One region of the Pseudomonas sp. T1.Ur genome, then DNA from elsewhere that is predicted to be linked to it. Evidence: predicted binding sites of a transcription regulator. Region 1 holds the regulator's gene; each other region holds the start of a gene.

Region 1 (3,820 bases):
ATGATCGTCGGCCTGGTCCAGGCCGATCAGGGCCGCGTCCTGATCGACGACCTGGACGTCAGCCACCAGCCGATGCACGGCCGGGCGAAGGCCGGGATCGGCTATTTGCCGCAAGAAGCGTCGATCTTCCGCAAACTGTCGGTTGCCGACAACATCATGGCCATCCTCGAGACCCGCAAGGAACTCGACAAGGCCGGCCGTCGACAGGAGCTGGAAAGCTTGCTGCAGGAATTCCACATCAGCCACATTCGCGACAACCTGGGCATGAGCCTGTCCGGTGGCGAACGTCGCCGCGTGGAAATCGCCCGTGCCCTGGCCACCGCGCCGAAATTCATCCTCCTCGACGAACCGTTCGCCGGCGTGGACCCGATTTCGGTGGGCGACATCAAGCAGATCATCCACCACCTCAAGGCCAAGGGGATCGGCGTGCTGATCACCGACCACAACGTGCGCGAGACACTGGATATCTGCGAGACGGCCTACATTGTCAATGACGGCCAGCTGATTGCCGAAGGTGACTCCGCGACCATCCTGGCCAATGAACTGGTCAAGGAAGTGTACCTGGGTCACGAGTTTCGCCTGTAAGCACAGATGTCTGGTGCATCGCCCGGGCGTCGCCAATTTTATTGTGGCGACGCTCTAGGCAAACACCTCAGTTTCAGGCATATAATTTGCTTAAGTTTGGCGCTCCGGCGCCCTTGTAGTGGATGGCGCATGTGCGCCGGCGAATAAGGTGTTAAGCCCCTGCCATGAAACCATCGCTAGTCTTGAGAATGGGCCAGCAGCTGACGATGACGCCGCAGCTGCAACAGGCCATCCGCCTGCTCCAATTGTCGACCCTGGACCTGCAACAGGAAATCCAGGAGGCCCTGGAGTCCAATCCGATGCTCGAACGCCAGGAAGAAGGCGACGACTTCGACAACTCCGATCCGCTGGCCGACAACGTCGAACAGAAAACCCCTGCCGAAATCCCGGAACCGTCCTATCAGGAAGCCGCCCCGACGGTGGATAACATCGAGGACGGCGAGTGGAACGAACGCATTCCCAACGACTTGCCCGTGGATACGGCATGGGAAGACGTCTACCAGACCAGCGCCAGCAGCCTGCCAAGCGGCGATGACGATGAGTGGGACTTCACCACCCGCACCTCCGCCGGCGAAAGCCTGCAAAGCCACTTGCTGTGGCAACTGAACCTGGCGCCGATGTCCGACACCGATCGCCTGATCGCCGTGACCCTGATCGATTGCATCAACAACCAGGGCTACCTGGACGAGACACTCGAAGAAATTCTCGAAGCTTTCGACCCCGAGCTCGACATCGAGCTGGATGAGGTCGAGGCGGTCCTGCACCGCATCCAGCAGTTTGAACCCGCCGGCATCGGCGCCCGCAGCCTGGGTGAATGCCTCTTGCTGCAATTGCGCCAGTTGCCCGCCAAGACACCGTGGCTGGCCGAAGCCAAGCGACTGGTCACCGACTACATCGACTTGCTGGGCGGCCGCGACTACAGCCAACTGATGCGGCGCATGAAGCTCAAGGAAGACGAGCTGCGCCAGGTCATCGAGCTGGTGCAAAGTCTCAATCCACGGCCCGGCTCGCAAATCGAATCCACCGAGCCTGAATACGTTGTCCCCGACGTGATCGTGCGCAAGCACAATGATCGCTGGCTGGTGGAGCTCAACCAGGAATCGGTGCCGAAACTTCGGGTCAACGCCCAATACGCCGGTTTCGTGAAACGCGCCGACACCAGCGCCGACAACACGTTCATGCGCAACCAGTTGCAGGAAGCGCGCTGGTTCATCAAGAGCCTGCAGAGCCGCAACGAAACCCTGATGAAAGTAGCGACCCAGATCGTCGAGCATCAGCGCGGCTTCCTGGAGTACGGCGATGAAGCGATGAAGCCGTTGGTCCTGCATGACATTGCCGAGGCAGTGGGCATGCACGAGTCGACGATTTCACGGGTGACCACCCAGAAATTCATGCATACCCCGCGGGGAATCTATGAATTGAAATATTTTTTCTCCAGCCATGTCAGCACCTCGGAAGGCGGCGAATGCTCGTCCACGGCCATCCGCGCGATCATCAAGAAACTGGTCGCCGCGGAAAATCAGAAAAAGCCGTTGAGTGACAGCAAGATCGCTGGTTTACTGGAGGCACAAGGCATTCAGGTGGCCCGCCGTACCGTCGCCAAATACCGCGAATCCCTCGGGATCGCACCTTCGAGCGAACGCAAGCGGTTGATGTAACAGGCCACGCCACAGCGTTCCAGTGGCAGGCAACCCAGCCTGCCGCTTTATGCACTGGCAACGAAGGAGAAGCTGTATGCAAGTCAACATCAGTGGACACCAACTGGAAGTGACCGAACCCCTGCGCACCTACATCGGCGAAAAACTCGACCGATTGGAAAGGCATTTCGACAAGATCACCAACGTGCAAGTCACGATGTGCGTCGAAAAACTGCTGCAGAAAATCGAAGCCACGCTGCATATTCCCGGCGGAGAAGTAGTTGCCAACGCAGAGCACACAGACATGTATGCCGCGATTGACCTGCTGACCGACAAGCTGGATCGCCAACTCAAAAAGCATAAGGAAAAGACCCAGAGCCTCCTCCAGGGCGCAACCGGTCGTTAACCCCCCCAATCCATGATCCGACTAGAAACCATCCTGACCCCCGGCCGTTCCCAAGTGAACGCGCCGGGCGGCAGTAAAAAGAAAGCCCTCGAACAAATCGCCAACCTGATCCACCGCGAAGTGCCGGATCTGGAAATGCAGGATGTCTTCGAGGCATTGGTTGCCCGTGAAAAACTCGGTTCCACCGGTTTTGGCAACGGCATTGCCATCCCCCATTGCCGCCTCAAGGGCTGCGCCTCGCCCATCAGCGCGCTGCTGCACCTTGAAGCCCCCATAGATTTCGACGCCATCGATGGCGCCCCGGTCGACCTGTTGTTCGTCTTGCTGGTCCCGGAGGCCGCGACCGATGCGCACCTGGAGCTGCTGCGCCAGATCGCCAGCATGCTCGATCGCAAGGAAGTACGCGAAAAACTACGCAGCGCCCCAAGCAACGAAGCCTTGTATCAGGTAGTCCTGGACGAGCAGAACGGCCATTAAACATGCGCATGATCATCGTCAGTGGCCGCTCCGGCTCAGGTAAAAGCACGGCCCTCAATGTGCTTGAGGACAGCGGCTACTATTGCATCGACAACCTGCCGGCAGGCCTGCTTCCGGAATTGGCCGAGCGCGCCCTGATCCACACCGAACTCGCGCAACCGCTGGTCGCCGTGTCAATCGACGCCCGTAACCTGCCCAGCCATCTGTCGCGATTTCCGGAATTGCTCGAGGAAGTTCGCAACCGGCATATCCAATGCGATGTGCTGTACCTGGATGCCGACGAAGAAACATTGCTCAAGCGCTTTTCAGAAACCCGTCGACGCCACCCGCTGAGCAACGCCAGCCGCTCCCTGGCTGAAGCGATCCATGACGAGAGCCAACTGCTCGGCCCCATCGCCGACCTGGCCGACCTCAAGGTCAACACCACGCACCTGAACTTGTACCAGCTGCGCGACACCATCAAGTTGCGCCTGCTGAACCAGCCTGAACCGGGAACGGCGTTTCTCGTCGAATCGTTCGGTTTCAAGCGTGGCATGCCGGTCGATGCCGACCTGGTGTTCGATGTCCGCTGCCTGCCCAACCCGTATTGGAAACCGGAGCTGCGCGAGCAGTCCGGACTGGACCAGCCAGTGGTCGACTACCTCGCTGCCCAACCGGACGTAGAGGAAATGTTCCAGGACATCTCCAGCTACCTCCTCAAATGGCTGCCCCGCTT
Region 2 (3,820 bases), 640 kb from region 1:
GGATTTGCTGTGAGCACCCATCTTGTGCCCGATGCAAAACCATTGTGGGAGCGAGCTTGCTCGCGATGGCGGTGTGTCAGGCAATGAGGTGTTGGATAGACTGGCCTCATCGCGAGCAAGCTCGCTCCCACAGGGGGAAGGGGGGGGCTCAGGATTTCGGAGAGAGACACAGTCCGCCGGTTGCCCGGATCAGGGCCAGCCGGTGTATCGGGTGCTGCTTGTTGTGGTGAGTGGCGCGGGCCAGCCATTGCGGACACTGCGGGTCGGTGCGGTAGGGCGCGAAGTCGGCCAGTTGCTGCAGCAGGCGCTTTTGCAGGCGGTCAAGTTTGGGGCGGATCTCGTCCACCAGGTCCGGGCGCGGCAGATCCGGCGCCTTGCCCTCCAGGGCCCAGTCGGACAAGTTGACGTATTGGATGAATTTGTTGGCCTCTATCTGGGCGGCGAAAAACGCTTCCACGGTTTCACCGCTCAGCTTGTAGGCAGGCGCCTGGGCCACGGCGCCGGCAATGACTTCACGTTCGCGCTGACGGTCTTCCACGGGTTTGCCGCTGTCCCATTTGCTCAACGCCACTTGATCGGCGATCAGCAGGCGTTCGCCGATGGCATTGAGCAGCGGGGTCAGGGCTTCGGGGGCGTTGTTGGCCTCGGCTGTGGAACATAGCAGTGCTGCAGACAGGGCGAGGCAAATCTTCAAGCGGGAAGTCATTGGCAATCTCGTCTTGTGAGGGGGGGGCGGCGCATCATCATGCACGTAACCAGCGCCCATGAAAAAGGCCTCCCGAAGGAGGCCTCTCTTTGACTCACGCCGTGCGTGGCGGCGCTTACTGGATCAGCAGCTGTAGTACAGCTCGTATTCCAGTGGGTGTACGAAGGTGCGAACCTTGATTTCTTCTTCGCTTTTCAGTGCGATGTAAGCGTCGATGAAGTCATCGCTGAATACGCCGCCCTTGGTCAGGAACGCACGGCCCTTGTCCAGCTCTTCCAGGGCTTCTTTCAGGCTGCCACAAACCTGTGGGATTTCCTTGGCCTCTTCAGGCGGCAGGTCATACAGGTTCTTGTCAGCGGCATCGCCAGGGTGGATCTTGTTCTGGATACCGTCCAGGCCGGCCATCATCAGTGCAGCGAAGGCCAGGTATGGGTTGGCAGCCGGATCCGGGAAGCGCGCTTCGATACGGCGGGCTTTCGGGCTGTTCACGTAAGGAATACGGATCGAGGCGGAGCGGTTGCGAGCCGAGTAGGCCAGCATCACCGGGGCTTCGAAGCCTGGCACCAGACGCTTGTAGGAGTTGGTCGACGGGTTGGTGAAGCCGTTCAGGGCCTTACCGTGCTTGATGATGCCGCCGATGAAGTACAGGGCGGTGTCCGACAGGCCGGCATAACCTTCGCCAGCAAAGGTGTTCTTGCCGTCCTTGGAGATCGACATGTGCACGTGCATGCCCGAACCGTTGTCGCCGTACAGAGGCTTCGGCATGAAGGTCGCGGTACGGCCGTAGGCGTCGGCAACGTTGTGTACGCAGTACTTCAGGGTTTGTACTTCGTCAGCCTTCTTCACCAGCGTGTTGAATTTCACGCCGATTTCGTTCTGGCCGGCAGTCGCCACTTCGTGGTGGTGAACTTCGACGGTCTGGCCCATTTCTTCCAGTGCGTTGCACATGGAGGTACGGATTTCGTGGTCGAAGTCGAACGGTGGAACCGGGAAGTAGCCGCCCTTGATGCCTGGACGGTGGCCTTTGTTGCCGCCTTCCACGTCCTGGTCGGACATCCACGAACCTTGTTCGGAGAAGATCTTGAACATGGAGCCGGAGATGTCGGACTTGAACTTGACCGAGTCGAAGATGAAGAACTCAGGCTCTGGACCGAAGAAAGCGGTGTCGCCGATGCCGGTGGACTTCAGGTATTCCTCGGCACGGTGGGCGATGGCGCGTGGGTCGCGGTCATAGCCTTGCATGGTCGAAGGTTCGATGATGTCGCAGACCAGGATCAGGGTCGGCTCTTCGGTGAACGGGTCCAGGACGGCAGTGCTGTCGTCCGGCATCAGGATCATGTCGGAGGCTTCGATGCCTTTCCAGCCGGAGATGGAGGAACCGTCGAACATCTTGCCGATTTCGAAGAATTCGTCGTCCAGCGCATCACGGGCCGGCATGGTCACGTGATGTTGAGTGCCTTTGGTGTCAGTGAAGCGCAGATCAATCCACTTGACGTCATGATCTTTGATGAGTTGAACCGACTTCGACATATGTCCTCCGGGTGGCTTCGGGCGGGTAGTGGAGTGCCCTTAGATATGGGTGATGCCGGCGCGAATACTCTGCCAAGGCAACCTGCCTCACAAGGGAGCAAATTGCATGCCAGTGCCCCACCATGGGTTTTTTGCACCAAATCCACGCTTTTAAAGGCGTTAATCCAGGATTGTCAGACAATAACGCACTGCAATGTGGCGCCGTCAATCGATAATGACCCGTTTTGGTGCATGCAAAACCATCTGCACATTAACTGGTTAAACCTTGAGCAATTTCCGCTATAATCCGCGCCCCCCTTTTTCGGCTGGCCGTTCGCGCGCTGTTTTCATGAAACTAATCGTAAAAGTCTTTCCCGAGATCACCATCAAGAGCCGCCCGGTACGGATGCGTTTCATCCGCCAGTTGGCCAAGAACATCCGTGCCGTGCTCCGTGACCTGGACCCGGCCGTGGTGGTGAATGGCGTGTGGGACAACCTCGAACTGGAAACCCGTGTCAGCGAGCCCAAGCTGCTGAAGGAAATGACCGAGCGCCTGAGCTGCATGCCAGGCATCGCGCATTTTCTTCAGGTCGACGAATATCCGCTGGGTGACTTCGACGACATCCTCGCCAAATGCATGCTCCATTATGGTGATGCGCTGGCCGGCAAGATTTTTTCGGTACGCTGCAAGCGCGCCGGCAAGCACCCGTTCAGTTCGATGGACGTGGAACGTTATGTCGGCAGCCAGTTGCGCCGGCAGTGCGGCGCCGCCGGTATTTCGCTGAAAGACCCGCAGATCGAAGTGCGCATCGAAATTCGCGACCAGCGGTTGTTCGTGATCCACAGCCAGCACGACAGCATCGGCGGTTACCCGCTGGGTTCGCTGGAGCAGACCCTGGTGTTGATGTCCGGTGGCTTCGACTCCACCGTCGCCGCCTACCAGATCATGCGTCGCGGCCTGATGAGCCATTTCTGCTTCTTCAACCTCGGCGGACGTGCTCACGAACTGGGCGTGATGGAAGTGGCGCACTTCATCTGGAAGAAGTACGGCAGCTCCCAGCGCGTGTTATTTGTGAGCGTGCCGTTCGAAGAAGTCCTGGGCGAGATTCTCGGCAAAGTCGATAACAGTCATATGGGCGTCATTTTGAAGCGTATGATGTTGCGTGCCGCGACGAGCATCGCCGACCGCCTGCACATCGACGCGCTGGTGACCGGCGAGGCGATTTCCCAGGTATCGAGCCAGACGCTGCCGAACCTGTCGGTGATCGACTGCGTGACCGAGAAGCTCGTGCTGCGTCCGCTGATCGCCAGCCACAAGCAGGACATCATCGACACGGCCAACGAGATCGGCACCGCCGATTTTGCCCGGCACATGCCGGAGTATTGCGGCGTCATCTCGGTCAATCCGAAGACGGCGGCCAAGCGCGGTCGCGTGGAGCACGAAGAGAAAGAATTCGACATGGCGGTACTCGAACGCGCGATCGAGAACGCCAGGCTGGTACCGATCGATCGGGTCATCGACGAATTGGGCCAGGACATCCAGATTGAAGAAGTCGGCGAAGCGCTGGCCGGTCAGATCATCATCGACATCCGTCACCCGGACGA
Region 3 (3,820 bases), 3.5 Mb from region 1:
GATTGCCAATGATGGCTGCTTCAGCGCCCAGCTCGTCACGTACCAGCTTCATGGCCTGACGCATATCGGCGGCGAAAAAACGCTTCACTTGCATAAACCACTACCTCAGCCGTTGGGCCCTACTGTCGCAACGATGGTCACTTGCTTGTTGTCCGGTATTTCCTGGTACGCCAGCACATGCAGCCCCGGGACCGCGAGGCGCCCGAATCGCGAGAGCATCGCGCGAATCGGACCGGCCACCAGCAGGATCACCGGTTGGCCTTGCATCTCTTGCCGCTGGGCTGCGTCGATCAACGAACGTTGCAGCTTCTCGGCCATGCTTGGCTCCAGCAGGACACCCTCTTCCGAGCCTTGTCCTGCCTTCTGCAGACTATTGAGCAATATCTGTTCCAACCTTGGTTCCAGAGTGATCACAGGCAGCTCAGACTCAGTGCCTACAATGCTTTGGACGATTGCACGGGATACGCCGACCCGCACCGCAGCCACCAGGGCGGCGGTATCTTGACTCTTCGAAGCGTTGTTGGCGATCGCTTCGGCAATGCTGCGGATGTCGCGTACCGGTACCTGTTCAGCCAACAGCGCCTGCAACACCTTGAGCAGCTGCGACAGCGAAACCACGCCCGGCACCAGCTCTTCAGCCAGCTTCGGCGAGCCTTTGGCCAGTACTTGTAGCAGTTGCTGGACTTCTTCGTGACCAATCAGCTCGCTGGAATGCTTGTACAGAATCTGGTTCAAGTGGGTCGCCACCACCGTGCTGGCGTCCACCACGGTATAGCCGAGGGACTGGGCCTGGGCGCGCTGGCTGATTTCGATCCACACCGCTTCCAGGCCGAAAGCCGGATCCTTGGCGGTAATACCGTTGAGCGAACCGTAGACCTGACCCGGGTTGATCGCCAGCTCGCGGTCCGGGTAGATCTCGGCTTCGGCCAGGATCACGCCCATGAGCGTCAGGCGATAGGCGCTCGGCGCCAGGTCGAGGTTGTCGCGGATATGCACGGTCGGCATCAGGAAACCCAGGTCCTGGGACAGCTTCTTGCGCACGCCCTTGATCCGCGCCAGCAATTGCCCACCCTGGTTGCGGTCGACCAATGGGATCAGGCGATAGCCGACTTCCAGGCCGATCATGTCGATCGGCGTCACGTCGTCCCAGCCCAGCTCCTTGGTTTCCATGGCGCGGGCCGGCGATGGCAGCAGTTCCTGCTGGCGCTTGACCTCTTCCAGCGCCTGGACCTTCTGCACGTTCTGCTTCTTCCAGAACAGGTAGGCGCCACCGGCCGCGAGGGCCGCCATGGTCAAGAAGGAAATATGCGGCATGCCCGGCACGATGCCCATCACCGCCATCAGGCCGGCGGCAACCGCCAAGGCCTTCGGCGATGCGAACATTTGCCGGCCGATCTGCTTGCCCATGTCTTCGGAGCCCGAAGCGCGGGTCACCATGATGGCGGCGGCTGTGGATAACAACAGTGATGGCAATTGCGCCACCAAACCGTCACCGATGGTCAGCAAGGCGTAGACCTTGCCGGCGTCACCGAAGGACATGCCGTGCTGGAAGATACCGACGGCCATGCCGCCGATCAGGTTGATGAACAGAATCAGCAAGCCGGCGATGGCGTCGCCGCGCACGAATTTGCTGGCACCGTCCATGGAGCCGTAGAACTCGGCTTCCTGGGCCACTTCCAGGCGACGCAGCTTGGCCTGGCCCTGGTCGATGAGGCCGGCGTTGAGGTCGGCGTCGATCGCCATCTGCTTGCCGGGCATCGCGTCGAGGGTGAAACGCGCGCTCACCTCGGAAATCCGCCCGGCACCCTTGGTCACCACGACGAAGTTGATGATCATCAAGATGGCGAAGACCACGATACCGACCACGTAGTTGCCGCCGATCACCACCTCACCGAAGGCCTGGATCACCTTACCGGCGGCGGCGTGACCATCCTGGCCGTGGAGCATGACCACGCGGGTGGACGCCACGTTCAGCGCCAGGCGCAATAGCGTCGCCACCAGCAGGATGGTCGGGAAGACGGCGAAATCCAGCGGCCGCAAGGCGTACACGCAGACCAGCAGCACGACGATGGACAAAGCGATGTTGAACGTGAAGAACACGTCCAGCAGGAACGGTGGCACCGGCAGCATCATCATGGCGAGCATGACCAGCAGCAACAGCGGCACGCCCAGATTACCCCGGCTGAGGTCTACGACATTGCTGCGCGCGGTGCTGAGTAACTGAGAGCGATCCACCAATATTCCCCGTTCCTGTGAAGCAAACTTTTGACGCCCGGAGGGGGCGCAGGCGGGGTATTGCAAGAAGCTTTCCAACTTTTGCGAAAGCTTGAAATAGAACGACTTGGCGCACATTCAACCTGTGGGAGCGAGCCTGCTCGCGAATACGGTTACCCAGTCGATAGAAAGGTTGGCTGACAAACCGCATTCACGAGCAGGCTCGCTCCCACAGGGTAATACGGTTCACTTGAGAAGAATGGGAACCCGTGGCGAGGGAGCTTGCTCCCGCTCGGCTGCGAAGCAGTCGTAAATCGGCGGGTGCGGCGTGCCTGATGCCCCATTTGGCCGGTTTGGGGGCCGCTTCGCGGCCCAGCGGGAGCAAGCTCCCTCGCCACGGGTTCATCGATTGCCTTGATTGAGCAGCATCAGCTCCCACAGGCCTTGGGTTAGCCGGGATCAGGAATCGCGGCGCAGGTCCGGCGGGATCGGCAGGTCCTTGAGCGGTTCGGGGCGCTTGCCCTTGCCCGCGCGGTGCTGGCGAATCTGATAGACGTACGCCAGGACCTGGGCCACGGCCAGGTACAGGCCTCCCGGGATCTCCTGGTCGAGTTCGGTGGAGTAGTAGATCGACCGCGCCAATGCCGGGGATTCGAGCAGCATCACTTCGTTGGCGACGGCGATCTCGCGGATCTTCAACGCCAGGAAATCGCTGCCCTTGGCCAAGAGGACCGGCGCATTGCCTTTGTCCGGGTCGTACTTGAGCGCGACGGCATAGTGGGTCGGGTTGGTGATGACCACGTCGGCGTCGGGAATCGCCGCCATCATCCGGCGCTGGGAGACCTCGCGCTGCAGCTGGCGGATCCGCTGCTTGACCTCCGGCTTGCCCTCCTGATCCTTGTACTCGTCGCGGATTTCCTGCTTGGTCATCATCAGCTTCTGCTTGCTTTGGTAGAGCTGGATCGGCACGTCGATGGCGGCGATCAGGATCAAGCCACAGGCCATCCACAAAGTGCTCCAGCCCACCAGTTGCACGCTGTGGATAATGGCTTGTTCCAGCGGCTCATGGGCAATGCGCAGCAAGTCATCGATATCAGCCTGCAATACCGTCAGCGCCACGAAAAGAACCAGGAAAAACTTCCCAAGCGCTTTTAGCAGCTCCATCAGGGCCGTTGTGGAGAACATCCGCTTGAGCCCACTCGCAGGATTCATTCGGCTGAACTTGGGCGCCATGGTCTTACCGGAAAACAACCACCCGCCCAAGGAAATAGGCCCCAGGAAAGCAGCCAGCAACAAGAAGATCAGCACCGGCTGCACCGCCACGATGGCGATCTTGCCCGAATGCAGCAGGTATTGCGTCATGGCGCCGGGGGTCAGCAGCACTTCTCGAGGCAGGGAGAAATTCAGGCGCATGATTTCCAGCAGATCCAACGCCAGCCCACCGCCATAAATCAGCAAGCCACCGGCGCCAGCGAGCATGATCGCCAGGGTGTTGAGCTCCTTGGAACGCGCAATTTCACCCTTTTCCCTGGATTCTTTCTTGCGCTTCTCCGTGGGGTCTTCTGTCTTGTCCTGACCGCTTTCGCTCTCGGCCATGGTTCAGCGC
Region 4 (3,820 bases), 1.3 Mb from region 1:
CCGGTAATTCCAGTGTCCTGGAACCGGGCATGCTGCGTGAGTTGGTGGAGGATGTGGTGCGCATCAGCGGGGTGTCCCTGGTGCGGCACAAGGTGACGCTGGTCCAGGAACTTGACGATGTGCCGATGATGCCGCTGGACAAGCACAAGGTCCTGCAGATCCTGGTCAACCTGATAAACAACGCCAAGCAGGCGCTTGTCCCGGTCACGGATCGGTCGCCGCACATCACGTTACGCCTGAAGGCGGTTGACGACGCCCGTGTGCGAATCGAGGTGGAGGACAACGGCGAAGGCATTACCGAGGGCAACCTTGCCCGGGTGTTCGAGCATGGCTTCACCACGCGTGCCGACGGTCATGGTTTTGGCCTGCACAGCTGCATCCTGGCCGCCCATGAGATGGGCGGCGACCTGACGGTGCGCAGCGCGGGGGAGGGCAAGGGGGCGCTTTTCATCCTGGAGTTGCCGATCACGCCGGTCCCCGGGCAATCGCGAAAGGTTGCCCAAGGCTGAGGTCGCTTACGGCGACGTCGAAGCCAGTCGCTCTTCCAGCTCGGCCACTTTTGCCTCGAGGCTTTCCAACCTGGCCCGTGTACGCGCCAGCACGACCATCTGGCTGTCGAATTCCTCCCGGCTGACCAGGTCCAGCTTGCTGAAGCCGCTTTGCAGCAGGGCCTTGAACTGGCTTTCGATTTCGCTTTTGGGCAGCGGCGTGTCGCCACTCAACAAACGGGAGGCATGGCCGCTCAGGGCGTCGAGGAGGTCTTTGGGCGCAAGCATGGCAGGGTGTCCTGGAAAACAATGGCGGGCAGTGTATCACGCAGTGTCTATAGTCAATTCGCCAGGCAGGGATGCACGCTTTTCGCGCACGGGGCCGGGCGCTGTCGCACCGTTGTTGTGCGTATCGTTGCGCTGGGTGGCGTGACACCGGCTCATGCAGCGGGTAAGGGATTGAAATCAGGAGGGTTGGGCACAGATGGCAAGGTTTCTGCTTAGAGGCTGATGACCCATGCACTGATGCAGTCGCTGTGACGAATGCAGTGCAGCAGGCGAAACGGGGAGTTTCGTCAGGATCGGTTAACTGGCACCTGTCGGGCAACTTGGGCCGACGACGCGTTACAAAGCCAGGCACTGCGCTTAGACTTGAGTCGGGTTTGTTTTCCTGGGGCAAGTCCACCAATTCGGGAGAAAGTTTCATGAAGCTAGTCACTGCCATCATCAAGCCGTTCAAGTTGGACGACGTGCGCGAGTCGTTGTCCGAGATCGGCGTGCAGGGCATTACCGTTACTGAGGTCAAAGGCTTCGGTCGGCAGAAAGGTCACACCGAGCTGTATCGCGGCGCGGAATACGTGGTCGATTTCCTGCCCAAGGTGAAGATCGATGTCGCCATTGACGACAAGGATCTTGACCGGGTGATCGAGGCAATCACCAAGGCCGCCAACACCGGCAAGATCGGTGACGGGAAGATCTTTGTGGTCAATCTGGAACAGGCTATCCGCATCCGTACCGGCGAAACCGATACCGACGCCATCTAAGCCGCCAAACCCAACGCCCCAGGAGAAAACAATATGACTCTGCGTAAATTCGCAGGGCTAGGAGCCCTGTTGTCCTTCGCAATGCCTGGCCTGGCCATGGCAGAAGAAGCGGCAGCCCCCGTCCTGAACTCCGGCGACACCGCCTGGATGCTGACGGCCACGATTCTTGTACTGTTCATGACCATTCCCGGCCTCGCCCTGTTCTACGGTGGCATGGTCCGGTCGAAAAACCTTCTTTCCGTGATGATGCAGTGCTTTGCCATTACCGGTCTGATCAGCGTCCTGTGGGTCATCTATGGCTACAGCATCGCGTTCGACACCACCGGCATGGAGCAGGGCGTCGTCAACTTCAATTCCTTCATTGGTGGTTTCGGCAAGGCGTTCCTGGCGGGGGTCACGCCAGCCAGCCTGACCGGCCCGGCGGCGCTGTTCCCTGAAGCGGTGTTCATCACCTTCCAGATGACCTTCGCCATCATCACCCCGGCCCTGATCGTCGGCGCGTTTGCCGAGCGGATGAAGTTCTCCGCCATGCTGATCTTCATGGGCGTGTGGTTCACCCTGGTGTATGCGCCGATTGCGCACATGGTCTGGTCCGGTAACGGCGGCCTGCTGTGGGACTGGGGCGTGCTGGACTTCGCTGGCGGCACCGTGGTGCACATCAACGCCGGTATCGCCGGCCTGGTGGCGTGCCTGGTGTTGGGCAAGCGCAAGGGCTTCCCGACCACGCCAATGGCGCCGCATAACCTGGGTTATACCCTGATGGGCGCGGCCATGCTGTGGGTCGGCTGGTTCGGCTTTAACGCCGGTTCCGCCGTTGCCGCCAACGGCACCGCCGGCATGGCGATGCTGGTCACCCAGATCGCTACCGCCGCGGCGGCGCTGGGCTGGATGTTTGCCGAGTGGATCACCCACGGCAAGCCAAGCGCACTGGGCATCGCCTCGGGTGTCGTGGCCGGCCTGGTCGCCATCACTCCCGCTGCTGGCACCGTGGGCCCGATGGGTGCCCTGGTTATCGGCCTGGCGGCCGGCGTGGTGTGCTTCTTCTGCGCCACCACCCTCAAGCGCAAACTCGGCTATGACGACTCCCTGGACGCCTTCGGCGTGCATGGCATCGGCGGTATCCTCGGCGCGATCCTGACCGGCGTGTTCGCCGCACCGGCCCTGGGTGGCTTCGGCACCGTGACCGATATCGGCGCGCAAGTGTGGGTTCAATTCAAGGGCGTGGCGTTCACCGTGGTCTACACCGCGATCGTCACCTTCATCATCCTCAAGGTACTGGACGCCGTCATGGGCCTGCGTGTCTCCGAGGAAGAAGAAGCCGTGGGCCTGGACCTGGCCCAGCACAACGAGCGCGGTTACAACCTGTAAGCAGCGCATAAAAAAAATGCCCGGTTCGCCGGGCATTTTTTTGTCTGGAATTTGTCATTGCTCACAGGGCGTGCTGGTTTTTCCGACGCCTTTTGTTGTGTATGCGACATGGGTTTTTCTACCGCCAAAGGCTTACATGGGGGCAAGAATATTAGGCCCTTTGTTTTTTCCCAGAGCGCGCTAGAATGCGCGCCGAACGTGCGGAGATCTGTATGTGGCAACAGACGTTGATAACCCTGCGGGCAAGGCCCCGGGGCTTTCATCTGGTGACAGACGAGTTGCTTGCCGGCCTGCCTGAACTCAAGGCGTGTCGTGTCGGTCTGTTGCATCTGTGGCTGCAGCACACCTCGGCCTCGTTGACCATCAACGAGAACGCCGATCCGGCGGTACGTCGAGACTTCGAACGATTTTTCAATCGGCTGATCCCACAAGGAACCGCCGACTATGAGCACAACGACGAAGGCCTGGACGACCTCCCGGCGCACTTCAAGGCCAGTGTGCTGGGGTGTCAGCTCAGCCTTCCGGTAACGGCGGGGCGGTTGGCATTGGGTACCTGGCAAGGTGTCTATTTGGGCGAACACCGTGATCATGGCGGTGCTCGTAAAGTCCTCGCCACCTTGCACGGTGAAGGGGCATGACCGCTGATTGCCGGCGGATGTTGAATTTTTTCTGGCAGCCTTCGACAGATGGCGAAGCTGGGCTATAACTAATCTGCTTTTCGCAAGTCATGAGGTAGAACATGAGCGACGATGATCTGGAAAACGACGACCTCGAAGTAGGTGATGAAGACGAGGCCGAAGAAGGCCTGGAAGCGGCGGCTGAAGACGTCGCTGACGACGACGGTGCCGATGTTCCGGTCCCGACTGCCAAAGGCAAGGCCAAGGCAGCGGTATCGGTCGACGAGTTGCCGAGCGTAGAGGC

Evidence for each region. Region 1 encodes sigma-54, which starts transcription at its own class of promoters, with help from an activator protein. Its sites were predicted from a motif close to ANTGGCATNNANNTTGCTNT; they were not measured.
Region 2: the regulator sigma-54 is predicted to act here: its motif matches at 2,331-2,350, upstream of glnA (type I glutamate--ammonia ligase).
Region 3: the regulator sigma-54 is predicted to act here: its motif matches at 2,295-2,314, upstream of flhA (flagellar biosynthesis protein FlhA).
Region 4: the regulator sigma-54 is predicted to act here: its motif matches at 972-991, upstream of glnK (P-II family nitrogen regulator).

The regions. Positions count from the first base shown of each region.
Region 1 is NZ_JAMGSN010000001.1:4,567,033-4,570,852, forward strand. Features, by position in the region: gene lptB (LPS export ABC transporter ATP-binding protein) at 1-585, shown strand, start outside; gene M8Q45_RS20345 (RNA polymerase factor sigma-54) at 750-2,243, shown strand; gene hpf (ribosome hibernation-promoting factor, HPF/YfiA family) at 2,320-2,628, shown strand; gene ptsN (PTS IIA-like nitrogen regulatory protein PtsN) at 2,641-3,105, shown strand; gene rapZ (RNase adapter RapZ) at 3,108-3,820, shown strand, end outside.
Region 2 is NZ_JAMGSN010000001.1:5,203,258-5,207,077, reverse strand. Features, by position in the region: gene M8Q45_RS22945 (chorismate mutase) at 149-706, opposite strand; gene glnA (type I glutamate--ammonia ligase) at 830-2,236, opposite strand; gene thiI (tRNA uracil 4-sulfurtransferase ThiI) at 2,565-3,820, shown strand, end outside.
Region 3 is NZ_JAMGSN010000001.1:1,080,118-1,083,937, reverse strand. Features, by position in the region: gene flhF (flagellar biosynthesis GTPase FlhF) at 1-94, opposite strand, end outside; gene flhA (flagellar biosynthesis protein FlhA) at 106-2,235, opposite strand; gene flhB (flagellar biosynthesis protein FlhB) at 2,674-3,810, opposite strand; gene fliR (flagellar biosynthetic protein FliR) at 3,814-3,820, opposite strand, start outside.
Region 4 is NZ_JAMGSN010000001.1:5,858,674-5,862,493, forward strand. Features, by position in the region: gene M8Q45_RS25850 (sensor histidine kinase) at 1-509, shown strand, start outside; gene M8Q45_RS25855 (accessory factor UbiK family protein) at 516-776, opposite strand; gene glnK (P-II family nitrogen regulator) at 1,193-1,531, shown strand; gene M8Q45_RS25865 (ammonium transporter) at 1,565-2,899, shown strand; gene M8Q45_RS25870 (secondary thiamine-phosphate synthase enzyme YjbQ) at 3,112-3,537, shown strand; gene sutA (dormancy-specific transcriptional regulator SutA) at 3,639-3,820, shown strand, end outside.